4 regions of the Shewanella psychrotolerans genome follow, and region 2 is predicted to be linked to each of the others. Evidence: predicted binding sites of a transcription regulator. Region 2 holds the regulator's gene; each other region holds the start of a gene.
The links. The regulator LexA, encoded in region 2, represses DNA repair genes until DNA is damaged. The targets are predictions, from matches to a motif close to TACTGTATNNNNATACAGTA.
Positions count from the first base shown of each region.

Region 1 (5,525 bases), 1.4 Mb from region 2:
GCATCTAAGATGTTATAAGACACGAATGGACGCAAACCGTTATCGAAGGTGTAAGAGAATAAGCTTTCTACACCCCAAGCGTCTTTGATTAGGCGGCCTATGTTATCGGTATCATGGTTTTCTTGCTTATTGACGTTAGCGGCAGCATAAAAACCGGTGTCATCAAAGTTACCCCAAGTGATACCAGCACCGTAGATCAAATCGACAGCTGTTGTTTGTTCACCATTACCATAGGTAACATCAAACTCACCACGGTTTACGCCCGCTGTAATGGTTAATTTGTCAGTCGCAGCATAAGTTACAGAGCCACCATAAGTGTAGTTAAACTCAACTTGCTGGGCAGATCTATCACCACTATTCCAAAGCTCTTCACACGCTTCTTGAGTAATATCATCTGAATCACAGGTATAGAAAGCGCTATTTTTTAACTGTGCTTGAACGGCAAAGCTAACATCACCAAATGAGTTACGATATTGCACAGTTTTGTCACCACGACCAACACCGTTTACTGCACCATCGTCCTTGTTATAGGTGTATACACCTGCGCTATTACCATCCCAAACAAAGCCGTAGTTAGTGCTGTACACTACGTCATACCATGCACCCCACTGCTTACCTATAGTCAAAGAACCATAAGTGTCGTGAGAAATACCGACATACCCCAAGCGGTTATAGAAGAACTCATCTTGAACAGATTCGAAACGATTGTTATAGACAATATCACTACTGCCCACAGGATTAACGCCCCACTCAAGTTTAGTAAAGGCTTTCCAACCATCACTCATCTCACGAGTAAAACCGAAATTAATGCGCGACGCTCCATTAACCACCTCAGTTTCACCTTGAGTGTTAATAACTCGTGCGTCAATAAAACCACCGATTTCTACAGCATTTTTATCATCTTTATAGATTTCGATAGCCGATGCAGCTGGGACAAAAATGACAGCTGCCAATGCAGTTGCTATTAAACTCTTTTTCATTTGTTGGCTTAACCTTTTGTTGTATTCAGTTTACTTATATTTTTTGTATTACATTCCGTTGCTTTATTTCATTCCCATTTCAGAATGAGATTAGCAAAGGATTAGCGAACCCTCAAAGACGAATATCACAAAAGGGGCACTATTTTTCACCAAATTAACTAAGAATCATCAGTAAAAGCATAGTTTATACTACTTGTTAACATCTTATACTGGTAACACCAACCTAGTGACAACTAAATTAGGGACAGTTGCTTTGACATAATTTGATTAAAACTAGTGTTTAAAATTGAAAGTATTGGATCAGAAACTGGCGCGATCTGCTTATCTAGATAATATTGATAATCCGCTTTAGCATGACAATATTCAACCGGTTCGGCGCCGTTACTGGTGATAATATAGTCTATTTTTGTGCCTCTTTTACCATATTGCGCCTTACCACTGCGTTCGCACCAAAGAGAAGCCGCCTTAACATGAGGTGACGCCTTTGCAGTGTACTCGTCGACATCCCTTCTTAGGCGTTTTGAAAAAATGAGTAACTCATCCACCTCGCCTCTTTGTAAACGCAATACCATCTCTTTTAAGTATTCGACAACATCTTGCTTTGCGAACAATCGATAATACAATTCGGCTTGAACCTGCCTAGCCAAGGGACTCCAGTCACTTCTTACCTGCTCCATCCCTTTAAAAATGAGTTTGAGTTCACCATTTTCAAGTGTATAGGCTCCAACATAGCGCTTTTTAGAGCCTTCTAACGACCCTCGCAGTGTGGGCATAAAAAACTGTTCAAAATGACGTTCATATTCAAGTTCTAAATGGCAGTCAAGTTGATAATCTTGTTTAAGCAGTACACGCCATTTATCATTGATTTTTGCGACCACATCACGTGCAAACTCATCTATGTCGGCTATGTCTCTAACGTCGGCAAGATGGACAAAAGTCGAGTCGGTATCACCATAAATCACTTTTAACCCCATCTCTTCAATCCATGCCTTTGTCTGTTTCATAATTTGGTGCCCGCGCAGCGTAATTGAACTGGCCAACTTTGCATCATGAAACACACATCCTCTAGAACCCAATACACCATATAAAGAGTTCATGATGATCTTAATCGCCTGAGATAATGGGGCATTTTCGTGGCACTTGGCTAACTCTCGTTTAGCTGCGAGCGCTGCAATAATGCTTGGTAATATGGGCTTTTCTCGGCTAAAACGAGCACCTAAAAAACCGGCAACTGTGTTTGACTCTTCCTGCAAACAACCTTCAGCAAGGCCTTTAGGATCAATAAGGAAGGTACGAATGATAGACGGATAAAGGCTTTTAAAATCCAGAACTAAAATATGTTGATACAGGCCAGGAATCGAATCCATCACGTAACCGCCAGGGCTTTCTATGCCATCACTTGCTGGCTCACTTGGCGCTACATAGCCAGCCCGATGCAGATGCGGTAAATAGAGATGATTAAACGCCGCGACTGAGGCCCCTACTCGACCAAACTCCAAACCTGTTAGTCTTGAACGTTCAAGGGCAAACTCGGTCAGCGACGTCTTTTGAAAAATATCCCATACCAAACGGCTATCGGTAAGATTATAATGCGCTAACGCCAGCTTATCTTCATAAAATAAGGCAGTGATCTCTTCACCTCGGTTGGCCACATTATCAATCGCTTTACCCTTTTCAAGCAACTGACGAGATACATTGTCTAAAGAATAACTATCAAATTGGTAAAATGCAGCCTTGAGCCAATCAATGCCATCGAGCACCACACGCCCTGGAAGCACCAAAGTTTCAGGACGAAACTTACCTTCCACCTTCCAACTTAATGACTGCGCATTTCGTCCCAGATTAAGCGGTATTTGATGGAACGCTGCACGGCGATACAGTAAGGCTAAGTCGAACGTGACCACTGCCCATCCGATGATAATGTCAGGATCAAAGCGAGCAAACCAGTTAATCAACGCGATAATCAGCGCCGCTTCATTATCGACCCATTCAATATTGGTTACACTGCGAACATCAGCAGGAGTATTAGCGCCTTGCTCATCGCCCACCATGATAACTAACTCAATCGCCTCTCCCTCGTTATCCTTGCCATATAAGCCAACGCTGTAAAGCTCGCCACTCATTGAACATTCAAAATCCAGAGAGACAATAGACAGTGTGACATCAATATCGGTACGGCGTGCTCGATGCCCGATAACCGTATGGATCCCCTCATTTCCCACCGACTCACCGATAAACTCAACATCTAAGGCTATAAAACGTTCTATCAAGTAGCGTTGCTCAGGGCGGATATCGGCTTCATAAAGCGCCACACCTTTATCGTTAGCCCCTCTTGAAAGTTGCCTGAATACCCAATTATTGGGGCAGTAAAGCGCGGTCACCGGTTCTTGCTGAAATGTTTTTAAACTAATGGCCTCACTGCGAATAGAGTGACAACCGCTAAGTGACAGTAGTGACCCAATATCAGAGGTGCGGCAAAAACAGACCCTTTCACTTTCATTAACGATCACCCGCACTGGACCATCAGGCGTCTTAAGATAGTAATGCAAAGCCCCATCCACTTGATGACGCGTCAATATCCGGCCTTTAACATTAATGTTTGTTGAAAAATCTAACTTCAAGGAACGCACTCTTATTTATTAATTCATAGGGTTATCGGCTTAATAGCGAATAAACTACTGAAATAGTCACAATAGCCTCTTCTTAGGCTATGTAATCACTGTTATTATGTACAGCTCTATTTCTCTGCTATGTGCTTTCATGTTATCTGCCAATGTAAAAACTCAGATCCGCACCATTTACAAAGATATTGCGGCATCCCTTCCTAATTTTCGCTCTCGGCGAGAACAAAATTACATTGTGGCAGAGATCTCAAAAACATTAGCTGGTGAGTATGACCAACATAGACGTATCATCGTGGTTGAAGCAGGCACAGGAATAGGTAAATCATTAGCCTATATTCTAGGCTCCATACCATTAGCATTAGCCAGTAAAAAGAAAGTATGTATTGCTACTGCAACAGTTGCACTGCAAGAACAGTTGCTCAATAAAGATCTACCCTTCTTTTTACAACACTCAGGAATGGACTTTACCTTTGGTCTAGTTAAAGGGCGTCAGCGCTATGTGTGTTTAGCTAAACTTGAAATGCTCATTGGCAGTGATGAGGGTACCCAAATGGCCATGTGGCAAACTAAGCCAGATCACAGCCAGATAGAGTTGCTGCAAGGAATATTGAAAGATTACCACGAGGGACGATGGAATGGTGAGCGTGACACTTTAGACACACAACTCCCCGACCATCTTTGGAGCCAAATCGCTTGCGACAAGCATAGCTGTCATCGTCAACTCGCTAGCCATAGAAACTGCCCATTTCATAAGGCCCGTGAAGATATCGATAACTGGGATGTATTAATTGCTAACCATAGCCTACTTTTTGCCGATCTCGAGCTGGGTGGCGGTGTGATACTTCCTGATCCAGAAGAGCTTTACTATGTAATAGATGAAGCACATCATCTGCCCGTTGTTGCAAGAGACTTCTCTAGCGCTCAAGCCACCTTAAGGGGCGCTATCGATTGGTTAGAAAAAATAGGGAAAACCAGTGCAAAGTTGCAAAATCAACTTAAGAGCAATCATATTATTGCACCAGCGCAGGCGATGTTAGATCACATTGGCGAATTAACTGGTTTACTCAATGGCGTTGCGCAATATTGCGATACCCAAGCCGCAGCCTTTGATAACCCTGAAAATCGGATTCGTTTTGAACATGGCAAGCTACCACAAGCGTTAGTGATCCCATCGGAGAATTTAGCGACAGCTTCAAATAGCGCGTTAAAACAGTTTAACAAAATGCTGACCCTGCTTAGTGAGTCTATCAAAGATGGCGAGCTGCCTAAACATCAAGCCGAACAGCTCTTAAGTGAAACAGGCTTTATGTTGCAGCGCTTAGAAAATCTGCAAAAGTTGTGGAAAATGATGGCTAAGACCGACAGCCCTAAAGGAGCGCCAATGGCGAGGTGGGTCGAACAGCTGCCAGGTAAACAAAATGATTATCTCTTTAATGTCTCCCCTATTGAAGTCGGCTTTATGCTTGAGTCTCTATTGTGGGAAAAAGCCGCAGGTGTAGTTTTGTGCAGCGCGACCTTAAGGGCCTTAAACAACTTTAATCACTTTACCCATCAAGTCGGTTTATCAATCAATGATGGCAGTCGCTATTTAGCAATGGATAGCCCTTTTGATTTCCAGCAAAACGCCACCTTGTTTGTCCCTAAGATGCGATCAGAGCCAACAGATGATCGCTATACTGAGGAGTTAGCTGAACAAATTATTTCACTCATTGAAGGTGAAACAGCTACCTTAGTGCTATTTGCTTCTTATTGGCAGATGGAAAAAGTCGCAGACTTGGTGCGTCCCAAAATCAAGACGAAGTTACTGATCCAAGGCGAAGACTCCCGTCAGCAACTGCTGGCCAATCATAAAAAGCGCTGCGACGATGGTGAAGTCAGCATAATATTTGGCACAGGCAGTTTTTCTGAAGGGTTGGATCTC
Region 1 is NZ_CP080419.1:1,525,177-1,530,701, reverse strand. It holds gene K0I62_RS06785 (porin) at 1-980, opposite strand, end outside; gene K0I62_RS06780 (DNA polymerase II) at 1,214-3,601, opposite strand; gene dinG (ATP-dependent DNA helicase DinG) at 3,741-5,525, shown strand, end outside.
Region 1: the regulator LexA is predicted to act here: its motif matches at 3,698-3,717, upstream of dinG (ATP-dependent DNA helicase DinG).

Region 2 (5,525 bases):
AGGTAAACCCGCACCATTAGGTTGGTGGCAGGCTGCACAGCGTGCCATGTAAACTTGCTCGCCTTGAGCCATCAGCTCCTCCTTTGAGAGTGTCTGGCTCAGAGAGGCTTTTGCTTGAGCCTCTGCAATGCTGGCTTGCGCTTTTTGGTCTTGTATCCAGTTGTCAAAATCAGCTTCAGAAAGCACTTCGACGACGATAGGCATAAAGCCGTGGTCTTTACCGCAGAGCTCTGCACATTGACCTCGGTAGGTACCGGGTTTATCGATACGGGTCCAAGCCTCGTTAATAAACCCTGGGTTGGCATCTTTTTTCACGGCAAATGCAGGAACCCACCATGAATGGATCACATCCTCTGAAGTCATTAAGAAACGCACTTTTTTATTAATTGGTAGAACGAGCGGTTTATCTACTTCAAGCAGATAGTGCTCGCCTTTGGCTTCACTACCTTCTATCTGTGTTCTTGGCGTTGCAAGCAGGCTGTAGTACTCGATATCATAATCGAAATAGCTGTAATGCCATTTCCATTGGGAACCCGTGATCTTAATGGTCAAGTCTGCATCGCTGGGGTCTTCCATTGCTATCAGGGTTTGTGTTGCTGGAATAGCCATCATGATTAAAATAACGAAAGGAACGATGGTCCATGCAATTTCGACTTTAGTACTTTCATGGAAGTTGGCGGCAACGGCACCTTTAGAGCGTCGATGGTTGATGATCGAATAGATCATCACACCAAAGACCACAATGCCTATGGCACAACAGATGTAGAGAATGGTCATGTGGAGGCCAAACACTCTTCCACTTATCTCTGTAACCCCTTCTGTCATGTTGAGGGGCATATCGGCTGCGAGTATGGGGGGCGTAAACAGCAACGCCAGCAAATAATACAACACTTGCTTCACTAGACTTCTCCTCTGTCAATTGCGAAGGCAACTACAAAGAAGAGCCACACAGTATGTCTCGGCTCTATGCAAACTCTTCGGTTCCCAAAAAAGCAACGATGACTTCAAAGTGCGCTGGTGGTGTAAATGTTATTGCTGGTGGTGACCACGCTTGCACTTACGGCTGAATATATCAGGCTAATTTCAACGAATTGACACAAGAGAAGACTTCTCACGGGCTCAATTGCGTCGACAGCTAAATTGTTCGGATATAACAAATAATCGTTGATATCTACTATTAACTTAATCGGTGTTCAAATATTGATCAAGATCACTTTTATTTTATTTTTCTAAACAAAACAGCGACAAAAAAGCCCCTTGCGGGGCTTTTGTATGGAAAGGAGGAGTAAATCGATTAATGCAATGAACTAAATAAACAGGCTTGTTGTATGCCTAGATCGTCCTGCATACGGGCTGTTACAGGTAAGTGACTATTTGCATCTTCGATAACGACACCCAGTGCTCGAGTGTTTTTGGCGACGATTTGTAAGCGACGATTATCTCTTGCATCGAGCGATTGAGTCCAACTAATCACCGCACTGGATGTACCACTTGTGAGTGCTTTTTCCATCGCCCAAAGTGCTTCGACTTCATCTTTGGTATGCACGAGTAGAATACGATCCATACGAACCCCTGCATCTGCGAGCATCTGTTTATAGCCAATATTCGGTGGGCTGATTAGCACGACCCATTGTCCTTGTTGACTTAATCTAGCTAGCTGTGGTGTTAACGCTTGTAACTCTTGTCTGCCTTGAGTGCTGCTTGACACGGTGGAAATAGTATTTGGGTGGGATGGTTTTAGTTGCTTATTTATATCAACCCACAGACCAGGATGACGTGGCGCATTACCGATTAAATTGTTCATTGCCAGTCTCCGTTGCGAATAACGCCGACCGCTAAGCCTTCAATGCTTAGGCTTTGATTAGCGAGATCAACCACTATAGGTGAGTAATCTTCATTTTCGGCATGCAAATACACGGTGTTGCCTTTCTTTTCAAAACGCTTAACCGTGACATCATCTTCAACTCGAGCGACGACGACTTGTCCATTACGTGCTTGTTCAACTTTATGTACAGCAAGTAGATCGCCTTCTAAGATGCCAATATTCTTCATACTGTCCCCCCGCACTCGTAGCAGGAAGTCCGCACAGGGTCTAAACATATTTGGATCGACCTGATAGTGTTGCTCCACATGCTCTTGGGCTAGTATGGGTTCACCTGCGGCAACTTGACCGATTAGCGGTAAACCGAGTTCTTCAGGTTCATCTTCTTGGGGGAGCTTTATCCCTCGAGATGTTCCTGGCATGATCTCTATACAGCCTTTTTTCGCTAGTGCCTTTAAATGTTCTTCTGCAGCATTAGCGCTCTTAAAGCCTAATCTGTGGGCAATTTCAGCTCGAGTAGGTGGCATGCCTGTGTCGGCTATATTGCGCTTAATTAGCTCTAAAATTTCAGCTTGTCTGGGTGTTAGTGGTCTCATTATCTATCCTGTCTTTCCATACAGTAACTGTTAGTATATACAGTATTTATGGTAGTGCAAGTATTAACCAGCTTTTTGCCTAAAACCATTAGCTATCTCATTTTATTTAACTTGTTCCTATGCTTATCTGTTGGTTAAAAGGCTATTTAATAGATCGTGATAGTCTGCGATTGCTGGGAAGTCGTTAAATGACTTGAGTGGCTTTTGGCTATCGGGGTTTTTAATTCCAAGCAGATAACCAACACCTGCTTTTTGTGCGGCTTGTAAGATCGGCTCACTATCGTCAATGAATAAGCATCGGCTTGGGTCGAGTTGATATTGTGTGAAAAGCGTCTCCCAAAATTGGGGGGCTTCCTTAGGGTACCCCGTTGCATGGCTCGATAGCATATGGTCTAGCCCAGCAGCTAAATCAGTATGTTCAAGTTTTAGTGCGAGGCTGCTTGGATGGGCATTGGTCACCAGTATTCTTGATTTTCCTTGCTCTCCTAAGGCGGTTAGAAATGGCATACTATCTTGGCGCATTTGGATTCTGTCGACAATCGAGCGGTGCAAGGCGATGATATCAAGTTGGAGTTCACGCTCCCAGTAGTCGAGACAATACCACTCTAAGGTGCCAAAGACTTTGTCATAGGCGGCTTCTACTAGGGTTCTTGCGCGCTCGATTGGCAAGTTTTTTTGATGGCTAAGGGTTTGAGGCACTAGGCTGAGCCAAAAGTGATTATCAAAATGCAAATCCAGTAGTGTGCCATCCATATCGAGTAGCACTGTATCTATCTTATTCCATGGAAACATATTGTGGTTTGAAAAAATTCCATCGGTAGAGTTGTGGATTAATCACATCATAGTAAGATTGGACTGTGAAGCAAACGTCATTTTTATCAGGGACATTCATGTCGGACAAGAAGCCACAGATTTTACATGCAGAAGTTGTTGCCAAGAGCCGTCTGTTTCAGATTGAACAAGTGCACCTAAAGTTTTCTAATCAGGTTGAGCGCCAATATGAGCGTATGAAGGGCAACAATCGTGGTGCGGTTATGGTGGTTCCTGTGCTAGATGACCAATTGCTGCTGGGTCGAGAATATGCTGCGGGTACGCACTCTTACGAGCTGGGCTTCCCCAAAGGCTTAGTCGATCCTGGTGAAACGCCTGTTCAAGCGGCGAATCGTGAGCTTCAAGAAGAGATAGGTTACGGCGCCCATAAGCTTACTCACCTTATGGAGTTAAGTTTGGCCCCCGGCTATTTTTCTAGCAAGATGCAGATCTATCTTGCTGAAGACCTTTATGAGAGTCGGCTAGAAGGTGATGAGCCTGAGCCAATCGAGGTGGTTAGTTGGCCGTTAGCAAAGTGGTTTGATTTATTGTCGCAGGAAGATTTTTCTGAATCTAGAAGTGTAAGCGCCTTGTTTTTGGCCCAGAAACATCTAAAACTAAAGTAGTTAATGAGAATTATCATATATGCATTGCCAGTTTAGGCTGTTGGAGTTGTGATGAAGCCAGAAGATTATGTGGAACAGGTGATCGCCATTGCCGTGGAGGCTGGGCTAGCGATAAAAGATATTTATTTAAAAGGCAGCTTTGATAAAGAGATCAAAGCCGATAATACGCCTGTGACTTCTGCTGATCTTGCCGCTCATGAGATCATTACTTCTGCGCTAAATAGATTAACTCCTGGCATCCCCGTTTTATCAGAGGAAGATGCTGATATACCACTTTCAGAACGTGCCGAATGGCAGCGTTATTGGTTAGTGGATCCTTTGGATGGCACTGGGGAATTTATTGCTGGAAGTGGAGACTTCTCGGTCATTATTGCACTCGTTGAACATAATCGTCCTATTATGGGGATTGTCTATGTGCCAATGACAGAGGTGATCTACTATGCCATTGCGGGACTGGGAGCGTATAAGCGGTCGAGTAAAGGAGAGCTGCGTATCTCTAGTCGTCAGCTGACTAACGCAGACACACCTTCGCTGCGCTTGGCCGTCAGTCGTCGCCAGGATCCGCATTCGGTGTTGAAGTTATTTAATCAATCTAGGCATTGTGAACTGATTGTATTGGGTGGCGCGGCGTTGAAGAGTTGCCTAGTGGCTGAAGGGCGTGCCGATTGTTATGTTCGCATTGGACCTACAGGTGAATGGGACACAGGTGCTGCGCAAATTATTATAGAAGAAGCCGGTGGTCAGGTGATGGATCTTGAACTGCAGCCGTTAAGTTACAATGAACGTGAAACGTTAGAGAATCCCAATTTTATCGTCGTGGGCTCTACACATCTGCCTTGGGACGAGTTATTAATCAGTGAATAGTCTGACCTGTTTTTCAGTTCGTCCGATACAAAAGGGCGAACTAAATTCGGTGTATTTTCTTGAAAAATCGCTTTTCGGTGATCATGGTTACCCTGACTTTTTCTTTCGTCAGAGCTTCGACTGTTGGCCTAGAGGTCTACAAGTAGCGGTAGATAAACACAATAATTTGCTTGGTTATATTTTGGTTGCGCCAAGTGAGCAAGCTCAATGTGTTTGGATATTGTCAGTCGTGGTCGACACGCTTGCCCAAGGGCGTGGTGTCGGTAGACGGTTAATTGTTGATGCGATCACATCGCTGCCAAAGCATGTTACAGAAGTTAAACTGACTGTGGCGCCAACGAATCCTGCACGACATCTGTATCGCTCCCTAGGTTTTATTGAACACTGCGTCGAGGAGGATTATTTCGGCCCTGGTGAATGCCGTGTGCTGATGTTGCTTAATCTAGAGCCTTAGTAAGCTGTATCTCTTTAACGTTGCAGTAAAAGGATCGTCGGGTGATTTGGACTGGAATAGATGGACTTACCAGTTTAGCGTTAGACGATAAGCTTTTTATCCAAGACACTACACTCGATCATTTGCTCCGCTATCATGTTGACTCGCTCTTAACTGCAAAGGGATACCAAAAGGAATTGATATGCTGCTAACGAAACGCTTTTTCCCCTATTTTGCGACTCAGTGTTTGGGGGCGTTAAACGATAATATCTACAAAAATGTGCTGTTACTCATGGTGACCTATGCCCAGATAGGGGAGTTGCCAATTAGCGTTAACCTGTTTGTAAACCTTGCTGCGGGAGTGTTCATTTTAC
Region 2 is NZ_CP080419.1:123,033-128,557, forward strand. It holds gene coxB (cytochrome c oxidase subunit II) at 1-900, opposite strand, end outside; gene K0I62_RS00565 (cell division inhibitor SulA) at 1,295-1,804, opposite strand; gene lexA (transcriptional repressor LexA) at 1,801-2,418, opposite strand; gene yrfG (GMP/IMP nucleotidase) at 2,542-3,210, opposite strand; gene nudE (ADP compounds hydrolase NudE) at 3,309-3,854, shown strand; gene cysQ (3'(2'),5'-bisphosphate nucleotidase CysQ) at 3,906-4,718, shown strand; gene K0I62_RS00590 (GNAT family N-acetyltransferase) at 4,711-5,172, shown strand; gene K0I62_RS00595 (MFS transporter) at 5,354-5,525, shown strand, end outside.

Region 3 (5,525 bases), 1.9 Mb from region 2:
CGCCAGCCAATCACATCGACGATCTCTTCGCCTTCTTGGCCAACACCAACAATACGATCTTCTGGTGCAAGCTTTTCACTACCCGCAGCGGGTCCACCGGCAACCAAACTCTTAATCACAGTATAGTCATCGTCCATCTGCAACACTGCACCAATACCTTCAAGACTCAGGTTCATTTCCATTTGGAAACGTTCAGCGTTGCGAGGAGATAGATAACTGGTATGGGGTTCGACGGTACGCGCAAAAGCATTCATCACACCTTGGAACACATCTTCGCTCTTAGTTTGGCTCAGACGTTTTATGGCGTTATTGTAGCGCTTTTCAAGCACCTCAACAATTTCGTCCCAATTTTTTCCCGTAAGCTTAAGATTCAGCGCATCATATTTAACCCGTTGACGCCAAAGTTCATTGAGTTCAGCTTCATCTTTTGGCCAAGCGGCATCATCACGATCATATTGATAACTATCGCCAGCAACAGTGAAATCAATTTCTTTATCAAGCAAAGATAGCGCGTAGGCAAAACGGTCATAACGGCGTTGTTGAACAAGCTCAAACATCTTATAAGCCGCAGTCAAATCGCCACTTTTAAGCATGTCATCAAATTGAGTTGAATAAACTTTAAAACCGTCGATATCGCGCTGGAGCATTACGTTACGACGGTAATCGAGTTGCTTTAAATATCGGTTAAACACCTGCTGGGAAAATGCATCATCAAGCTCAAAACGATGATAATGAGCGCGAGTGAACAAACCTGTCACTCGCTTGCTCGCCACTTTATGTTGTGGCTCTTGAGTTAGTGAGGGCAACTCGCTCGATGGAATTGTAGGCGTCAATGCCCAAGCCGAGAATCCTACAAAAATGCTGGCAATTGAAACAGCCAGAGTTAGTTTTCGCATCAACAAGTTACTCCTTTCACAATGAGACAGCTATAACAGGATGTGTTCAATCTTAACTTTAATGGTCAATCCTGAATCTAACTGTACTTGCACATCTTCTTTTTTGATGTCCAATACCACACCCGCAACGGGTGATTTACCTAGTTTGACATTGACGCGCTGATTTTGTTTCAGCTCCGTCAACACTGCGGGTACTAAATTTTCAACGACAGTCTCTGGCTTAGCGGTTTTTACCGCAGCAGACTTACGTTTCGGAGCAGGTTTCTTAAATGGTTTTTTCTCTGCCTTAGGCGCAGAGTTTTCACCTTTACTGGCCGCCGCTTTTGCAACACGTTTAGCCTTGGCCTTTTCTTGACTATCTTTTAGTGTAGCTTGTGCATGGTCGATATGCTCTTGCTCAAGTTCACCACACTCATTACCGTCAAGGTCTACACGCTGTGCGCCAGCTTTTACACCTTTAAGATAACGCCAGCTGCTCGTATAACGACGTAAGGCAATTCTCAATTGAGTTTTACTGACTTTAGAATCATCAGCTAACCTGTCAGCCAAGTCTTGAAACAATCCAATTTTAAGAGGTTTAGTTTCACCTTCAGCAATAAAGCACAAAGGAAATGTTTCATATAAATACGCAAGAATAGCGTTGGTGTCGGTCAACTTTTCTGTTGATTCCATCATTACTTCCACAGTTTAAAAGGGACTATCACCAAACCAAAACAGTGTTGGTAGGCGTGTCGTTCATATTTGTTAGACTTAAATTAAGAGGCTATTTCTTTATAGGATACTAACCATCTCTTCAGCACAATCCAACATACCTTATCAATTACATTTAACAAACGCCAAGCATTCATTTCAACTAATGAAATGTAACTGGGCATTTTTATGTTCGTCGAGCGGCCTATTATAAGCGTGCCTGAGACGATTGCGACCATCAATTGTGCAAAATTGGTTGTAGTTTAAGCAAATAAAGCATTTTCCAAGCTTTTAAGGACCAACTCTAGGCCAATTTGATCGGCTTCGTCGAATCTTGATAACGAAGGGCTATCAATATCCAATACAGCTATAACCTCTCCATTACATCGCATCGGGATGACAATTTCGGAGTTACTCGCCGAATCACAGGCGATATGCCCTTCAAATTGATGAACATCTGCTACTCGCTGTGTAGAATTAGTTTGCGCTGCAGTGCCACAAACCCCCTTTCCCATCGGAATTCGAGTACAGGCAACTTTCCCTTGAAAAGGACCTAGAATTAACTGTTCGCCTTCGACAAGATAAAAACCAACCCAATTGAGATCATCGAGATGATCATTAATCAAGGCAGAAAAGTTAGCCATGGCGGCAATAAGATTATCTTCTCCAGCAAATAGCGCTTCGGTTTGTCTCACTAAGGTGTCGTAACACACAGATGTCATAAAATTTTCCTAACTATTTTTACGTTTTAGATTCTGGCTTTTTAGCCGCTTTCTTGGTTGGTGCTGACTTTGGTGCTACCCCACCTTTTAGCAAGCCCATAAGTTGATCCTTATTTTCAGCCAAATAGAAACAAAGTTTCTCTGTCGCGCTGTCATCAAGCCCTAAAGCTGATTGCTCGATAAAAGGAAGAAGATTGTCCGCGATATCGAGCATCTTATCGTAGGCGTCAGCCTCCTTCTTAGATGTGAATGTCATCTTCTCAACCCCTTCTCTGACAACGACAAATTTAGTTATTACTGCCATGCCTACCCTCACACTGTTTTTATATACAGTTGTAGAATCTCACAATTATAAGTTCTTATGCAAGTGTTCAAATTTATCTGATAGAATCTTATGCTATATAAATAGTTAGACTCTGTATGCCCAAGGCGATAAAATTTATGTCCAACAGCATCATAGTAATACGTTAACATCAGCAGATTACTGGTCTATATCAATAAAGTGTCTTTCTCATAACGACCCTCAATGATAGGAATATATCAAAACGCATTATGGATAGAGACGTGTTAGATAAGAGTATCGTCCTTTGTCGTTCCTGCGATTTGGTCGTCAGAAAGCGCGCGCTCCCATCGGGAGTTCGTGCCTTATGTCCTCGTTGCAACAGCTACCTCTATGACACACCATATTGTTCAATTAACGGTATGCTTGCTTTATGCCTAGCGGCGCTAGCACTCTATTTTCCAGCAAATTTTTTCCCCGTGCTCGAACTTCACTTTCTTGGCAGTATCAGAACAACGACCATCTTTGGTGGGGCAATGTCTGTGGCAGATCAAGGATATTGGGTGGTGGCTATTGCAGTATTAACGGCAGCGGTAATAGCACCAGGTCTGCTGATCCTATCGGTATTGTTCCAAGTTCTTATTGTAAAATATCAGTTACATAATCCTTTTTTTCGTAAGATTTATAAGGGGTTTTTATGTCAACACAAGCTGATAAGTCAGCTGAGCATGTTAGAAATTTATATGATCAGTATCTTCGTTTCTGTATTTCAACTCTCTGATTATACGGATCTTTACTTCGGCATTGGTACCTTTTGCTTTACGATGTTATTTATCGTAGTCATTTTTTTGCAGAGAGAATATGACATAGAACATATGTGGAGCGTTCTTGATGAGTACCAGTAACACCTCAGTTCAAGGGCAGCGACTCGGGCTTACCTGCTGCCCGACTTGCACCAATTTATGTCAAACACAGCAAACGATCTGCTCTCGATGTGGACAAGCCGTCACCAGCCGAGATCACAGCAGCATACAAAAAAGTTGGGCACTACTGATCACAGCTGCAATCTTGTTGTTCCCCGCTAACCTCTATCCCATTACTGTTATGACTAGTCAAGGGCAGGTGAGAAAAGACACCATATTCAGTGGTATTAACCATCTAATTCAATTAGATCTTTTACCGATTGCTATTATCTTGTTTACTGCCAGTATATTAGTGCCAATGCTAAAAATAGTTGGCCTCGGCATCTATTTACTCGCGATTAGTTTTGAATTACCAATATCGAAAAGAAAACTAATGGCTGGTTTTCATATCATAGAATGGATTGGACGCTGGTCGATGTTAGACCTTTTTGTCATATCCATCACCGCTGCGCTCGTCAATATGGGACAGATATTCGACGCTAAGCCTGCGCCTGCAGCAACAGCGTTTGCATTAGTTATATTGCTGACTCAACTGGCGGCGAAAGTATTAGATACGCGTTTACTCTGGGACCGATTGGAATCGAACGATGACAGAAATTGAAGCACCTAAAGTGGTAAAGAAAAAGCTTTTCTCTCCTATATGGTTACTGCCTATAGTCGCACTCGTATTAGGCGCTTGGCTTGGTATTAAAAGTATTCGAGAATCGGGCGTTGAAGTTCGAATCCATTTCCCTAGTGCAACAGGCATTGACGTCGGCAAAACCTTAGTACGTTATCAAGGCTTAACCGTTGGTAAAGTTGTCGACATTAGTATTGATGATGCACTAAAAGGCGTTTACGTTGACCTTATTATGGATTATCGCTCAACGCCTTTCTTGCGTGATGAAACCAAATTCTGGTTAGTAATGCCTAAAGCTTCTATTACAGGTGTAGAGGGGCTAGATGCGCTGTTTTCTGGTAACTACATTGCAATCCAACCTGGGGATGGTGAATACCGAAGTGATTTTATTGCCGAAGATCAGGCTCCCCCGGTCGCACCAGGCAGCGATGGGCTGATGATTGAGCTTACCAGTGACAGCCTTGGCTCACTGGATGTCGGCTCACAAATTTTTTACCGACAAATTCCTGTTGGAAAAATCGTCAGCTACCGACTCGTTAATGATGACAGCATATTGTTTAATGCCTATATCCAGAAACAGTATGCTCACTTGGTTAAACAAAACTCTACCTTTTGGAATGTATCAGGGCTAACACTCGATGCTTCACTATCAGGCCTAAAAGTAAAAACAGAAAGTCTCGCAGCTATTCTAGCGGGAGGGGTTACCTTCTCTTCCGACCCCAATGCCCAAAAAGCCACAACTAATCATAAGTTCACTATTTATGAAGATGCCGATGCCGCACTCGGAGGTGCATCCTTTAGTTTGCTCGCTGACAATGCAGATGCAATACAGACTGGTGCGAGTATTGTCTTTAGAGGCATAGAGATAGGCCGAATTAACCAAACTCATCTGCTGGATAAAGGCGTTCGATTCGATGCCACAATCGATACAAAGTATGCCGATTTACTCAGTGGCACAGCTCAATTTTGGGCCGAAGGCGCAGACATATCACTCGCTGGAATAAAACATGCCTCACGCCTAGTCACTGGCAGCGTGATTAATTTTACTCCTGGCGTGGGTGAACCTAAATCGGAATATACACTACTTAATACAGCACCAGAGAACCGAGTCAAGCCGCTGCTGTTAACGCTGTCCACTGAGGATAACCCGGGCATAAAACCTGGCGCTGAGGTGCGATTCAAGCAGCTACCGATAGGCACAGTGACAGGCGTCAGATTCAAACCTGACTTTAGTGGTATCGAATATCAAATAGCGATTTGGTCCGAATACAGTCCGCTAATCACCAGTGGTAGCTATTTTATTCCTGAGTCTGCGCTCGCCATAGAAGCATCTCTCGATGGTGTATCTGTAAGCACTAGAGATTTAGACACTTTAACTAAAGGTGCAATTAGTTT
Region 3 is NZ_CP080419.1:1,982,224-1,987,748, reverse strand. It holds gene prc (carboxy terminal-processing peptidase) at 1-896, opposite strand, end outside; gene proQ (RNA chaperone ProQ) at 927-1,568, opposite strand; gene K0I62_RS08840 (GAF domain-containing protein) at 1,850-2,308, opposite strand; gene K0I62_RS08835 (YebG family protein) at 2,328-2,612, opposite strand; gene K0I62_RS08830 (paraquat-inducible protein A) at 2,861-3,493, shown strand; gene K0I62_RS08825 (paraquat-inducible protein A) at 3,480-4,112, shown strand; gene K0I62_RS08820 (MlaD family protein) at 4,099-5,525, shown strand, end outside.
Region 3: the regulator LexA is predicted to act here: its motif matches at 2,624-2,643, upstream of K0I62_RS08835 (YebG family protein).

Region 4 (5,525 bases), 2.0 Mb from region 2:
GTTTGAAGTAGCGTAGTTTCTCGAATCCAGCTTCATGAGCTATGTAGCTTGAATGGGTGCTAAGAACCATCTGCGTAGTAAATTGTTCGTCGATATCTTTCCTAAGAACTTCATAGGCTTTGCGTATAAATACTTGTTGAACCTGAGCGTGCAGGTGAGCTTCAGGTTCTTCAACCAATACCAAATGGATTGGTTCTATTGCAACATCATTTGCAGATCTTCTTTTTTGAGCTTTTCCAATTCGTTGCCACCGATCTCTGAACGTAATCAACTTGAACACAATATGAATAAGGTTTTTGTATCCTAGTCCGTTATATTGCTCTGGTAAGGAGAACGTGTGATTATTAAAACCTTGCTTTTGAATATCAAATATTACGGCAGCATCATGTTCCAACCCTTTAATCGGATTAACGCGACTCGATAGTTTAACATCAGGGTCATTGAATCCTGGGTAACCAAGAGCTTGTATTTCGCCCAATGCTCCCTTAAACGACTTGTCTAATTTCTTATCAAACTCTTCCTGAGCTTCCTCAATTGCTTTCAGTGCAGGAAGATCATCGTCATCAGGTAAATCAGTAGGGTTTAGATGGCGAATGTAGTATTCCTGCAACTGGCTAGACAGGGTAATGCCTGTATTCACTTGCTCACTATTAGGATCTGTGAATCCGCGTTGTGCTTCTATAGTGTCAACTTTAAACAAACCGTTAAAAGGATCGTTCTCTAGTGGAGTGGCTTGCTTTGGCAAATCTTGAGTAGTAGAGATTTTTTTAGGGTCTAAGATGTAAGCTCTGATAACAAAGGAATCAGACAACTTTCTATTGAGATAATCTTTCAAGTCCCGAGGCCAAAAAGATAGCTTTGTCTCGTCGGTGCGCAACTCATCTATAGCTCTGAAATCTTGTAAAAAGTTCTCTCTAAGCTTTTCAATATCTTTGGGTTCATATGTTAGTCTGATACCCAGAGGCTCGCCCTTCCATTTAAGTGTTGGAATTAAATGTGCCACTCTGTGAACATCTTCAACACCAGCATCAAGCCAAACGTCAAGTGAAGGGCAATACGGAATCCAATCGCTTATATCTTGCCCGTTTAACTCTTTTGGGTCGGTACTAAGCCAAGATTCTGCGTATTGATTTAAAGCCGACCAGTTACTTAGGGTAAAGTCAGTAACTGTAATCTTCCGTGACTTGTCGAGAAAGCATATAAGAGCATCTGTAGCTGAAGTTTTGCCGCTATTGTTTGCACCGACTAGTAGAGTTTCATTATCTGACAGGTTAACCCTACAGTTCTTTAGTTTTCGAAAGTTTTGGATTTGTACAAAATTAATCTTCATCCTTTTATCTAGCCTTGGTAGCCATCAATTGAACTAGAGAATAATATGAAACCGATCATAATAGTTTGATAGTTCACTCAATAAAGTAAAAAAGCTTGAAAATTAACTAATTGGCAAGCTTTCAGGTTTGAACTATTCACATTAGTTTTTTCTCGTAAAACTCTGACAGAATAAAAACTATAAACTTGTCTCGCTGACGTGTAATGGGGCAAAAGCGAGTTAGCTTTTGAACTAGCGACTCACACCAGATGAAGTAAAATCGAAGAGATAAAATAACCCAGTGTAAGCGCGGTTTTGGCCTTCGAAATCATGGCCAAAAATGTTCCCGACATTTTTCGCCATTCCCTACTTCCATGTAAGTCAGATGATTTCGCATAGCCCACATGGAAGTGCTCGAACAACGTCCATGTCTAAAATCCAGTTCGGCGTCCATGCCTCTCGTTCATGAGCTCGAAGCTGCGCTTCACTCACCGTGCCAAAAGAGCGCTTGCACATAAAGCCTGCGGCAGGCAATTTCAAATGGTGAAGGTTCGACCTTAAAACACACTTAACAAATAAGATGCTGCCAAACGCAACGAAGGCTAATCCAAAAAATGCCGAACCTTCATTCCAAGGCCACCAAACTTTGGGGCATAAACGAGTTAACTCACTAACCAGTTGAGTGCTTGACTCGAAACAAGCATGGTCGATTGTTTAGCCTTGGACTAAATGTTCTCTTAATGGTTTTGTTGCCCACGGTTGGAGCTTCATACCACGTTTCAACTTCACTCTTAGCCAACGGATATACAGGCGTCCAAATGATAGTGTTTAAGGGTCTGTCTTACCTTTCTGCGCCCTTCTTGACGAATTGCTAAGCAATCCTTATGAGCTGTCATTTCCTCTAACTCGCCATCTTTAAAGATGCTTCTCATCGGTGGTTTGCATTAAGAGCGACTTGCTTAGACTCATTCAATGGTGAGCAATATTGCCTTTAATAATAAGCTCGTCAGTAACATGGGCGTGTTGAATGAAAGGCCTAGCTTCGTGGTGATTGCTAAAATCAGAATAATTGCTAAAATACTGTATATACATACAGCACACAGTAAATTATGAACGTTATTCCCATTTCAGCTAGCGCAGGCATCACCGGATTTGAATCTCCGGCGACTGACTACAAGCAACTTCCACTAAGTCTTGATGAATTGCTGATTGAACATCCTAGCGCCACCTTTATCGGGCAAGCCCGTGGCGACTCCATGCAAGGCGTGGGCATTTTCGATGAAGATATCTTGATTGTGGATAGGCACGTCAGTGTCAAAAACCAAGATGTGATTGTGGCTAATTACAATGGCGCCTTTGTCTGCAAAATCATTGATACGGTTAATCGTCAACTCCTCTCTGCCAATGAGTCGCACATGAGCACGCCAATACTTGAGCATGACTCGTTTAGCGTGGAAGGTGTGGTGATTCGCTCGATACGTTGTCATCGTCAAAGCCCAATACTCACAAGAGATTAACCACTATGTTTGCGCTTGTGGATGCGAACTCTTTTTACTGCAGTGCCGAGCAAGTGTTCAGGCCCGAATGGCGTGGTCGGCCCATCGTTGTGCTCAGTAATAACGATGGCTGTATTGTGGCCGCCAATCGCCAAGCTAAAGAAGCAGGGATAGCTAAGTTTGTCCCCTACTTCCAGGTTAAGTCGCTGTGCGAGCGTAAAGGCGTGATAGCGCTCTCCTCAAACTATGAGCTCTATGGCTCGCTTTCATCCGCCATGATGGAAATCATCGGTCGCTTTGCCCCAGAGCAGCACATTTACAGTATTGATGAGTCCTTTCTGTCGTTTAAACACTGTTACCCAGCCATTCCCTGCTTAATCACTCAAGCCGCGCGGATACGGCGAGCGGTCTGGAAAGAATCGCGGTTACCTGTGTGCGTCGGCATGGGGGAATCACTGACCTTGGCCAAAGCGGCTAATCATGCTGCTAAGAAGCTCCCTGGCTATAACGGTGTGTGCGCCATCTCCAGTCACAGCGAAAGAGAGTTCGTGTTGGGGCAGATGGCAACCAGCGATGTGTGGGGGGTCGGTAAACGTATTGCCAAGCGGCTGTCAGCGATGAATATCAACACGGCGCTTGAGTTAGCACGCTTAGCGCCCGGCATTGCTCGCCAACAATTCAATATTGAGGTGGAGCGAACCGTCCGTGAGCTAAACGGCTTACCGTGTAAGGGGTGGGATGAAGCCCGTGCTGATAAGTTGCAGATATTCTCGACCAGAAGCATGGGGCAGCGCATCATGGACAAAGCATCCCTATTACAGGCCATCACCAAGCACGCCGCGATAGCCGCCGCCAAAGCGAGACACCAAGGTTCATTGTGCAATGCCATGCTGGTGTTTGCCAGCAACTCGCCTTTTGATGAACAGCCCTGTGGATTCAAAGTCACTGTGCGCTTACCTAGTCCAACGAATGATACCTGTGAACTCGTTAAGGCCGCAGTGAGTCTGTGTGAGTCGCGGTTCCAACATGGCGTGCGCTACTACAAGGTGGGTGTCGGGCTGATTGATTTGTGCAACGAAGCCCACTACCAACATGACTTATTCGCCCAACCTAAAAGCCCTGCGCTCATGAATGTGCTGGATGCGCTTAACAATCGCTATGGTACCGATGCTTTGTTTGTTGCCGGACAAGGCATTGCGCCCAAATGGCGAATGCGCCGAGACATGCTCACCCCTCAATACACAACCAATTGGCACGATATCCCGCAAATCAGTTGCTGATAGCGCACCCATCACTGCAACGTAAGAAACGTTCACTGACGCTACAGAAGCGATAAACCTCAATTATTTCATGGTGATGAGCCTGAGATGTAACCGTTAACACTAGCTATGAATCCTTTTCATCATTAGTGGCATTAAGCGGGATGGCGGTTTACTGGTGCCATGACGGAAAAACCCACGGTTAGACCTCTTTCTTAGTGCTGTAAATCAATAAATGGGGGTAATTAATGTTACAAAAACTACATGTATACAGTTGTTTGGAGAAGTTTGATAAAGATTAACAATAATTAATGTTTGGTTTTAGATGATGAAAATAGCCGATGAAAATCAAATCAGCTATTGACGGATAAGTCGCTGCTGCATAAGGCCTAAGTTACTGATAGGTTGTTGAGTGGGTGCCTCTTGAGAATAAAACTTAATTTGATTTGTAACGAAGTGTTTCGCGCGATAATTTGACTATAAACCTGTTTTATAACAATGAGGTAACGTTTTTCTGAGAGGTGGTTTTCAAAAAAAATTTTGCAATTCCAAAAAAATATTTTTCTACAAAAATTTTAAATGTTGGGTGTTTCAGTGAACGCTTTTCTGACTTAATACGAATACTTAAGCGATTTCTAAAAATTCAAAAAAATTCAAATCAATTTTTTGAAGCAAATTTTTTTGAAATGACGAGTTTGATGTTGTAGATACCCCGAAACTTGCACTCTGCCCGGTTCGGCTATTATTCAATCATTAAGAGCTAGTTGAGAGCTAAACATGACTAAACGTGTACCCAATATGCGAAAAGGACGCAATATTACATGGATGTTCAGCCACAAGAATGAGCAATCAGTCTTCATCGATTCTTTTCTTGAGCAGACCTACGCTAACAAGTTAGAACTTTCACCTGAGGTGAAAGCATATGCCACACAACCTGAGAGTATGCACGTCAATGTGGACGGTAAGAAATGTCGCTATACGCCTGACTTTCTTGTCGTCAATCATGATGGGACTTCAATCTATGTCGAAGTTCATCATAACGCCTTTATTAATGATGAGTATCTCAAGAAGCTTGATGCTGCCGAGCAATACATCAATGAAACGACCTCATCGTCATTTCTTCTGGTAGATGAAGCCGAACTTCCAATGGTCGTGGGTAAAAACATACAAATGATCGTCATGAACCGAAATGCCACTGAGCTTGAACACGTTGATGTTAGCCAACTGCCTGATGTTACAACATACGCAGAGCTTTATCGGCTGCTAAGTGATGACCTTGAAGACCCTGCGGCCGCTATTTATGAACTCATTGCAATCAAAGTCTTTAAGTATGATGAATGTGTGATTTTTGGCCCTTCAACTCAACTCGTGAGGGCGCAATAACAATGCTGGCAAGGCTCTGTAACACTCAATACCAAGCATCCACAGGCGTTATTCTCACGTCTGTGTATCAAGATAGTG
Region 4 is NZ_CP080419.1:2,163,939-2,169,463, forward strand. It holds gene K0I62_RS09605 (ATP-dependent nuclease) at 1-1,330, opposite strand, end outside; gene K0I62_RS09610 (LexA family protein) at 2,419-2,826, shown strand; gene K0I62_RS09615 (Y-family DNA polymerase) at 2,832-4,085, shown strand; gene K0I62_RS09620 (Tn7 transposase TnsA N-terminal domain-containing protein) at 4,842-5,447, shown strand; gene K0I62_RS09625 (TnsB C-terminal domain-containing protein) at 5,450-5,525, shown strand, end outside.
Region 4: the regulator LexA is predicted to act here: its motif matches at 2,388-2,407, upstream of K0I62_RS09610 (LexA family protein).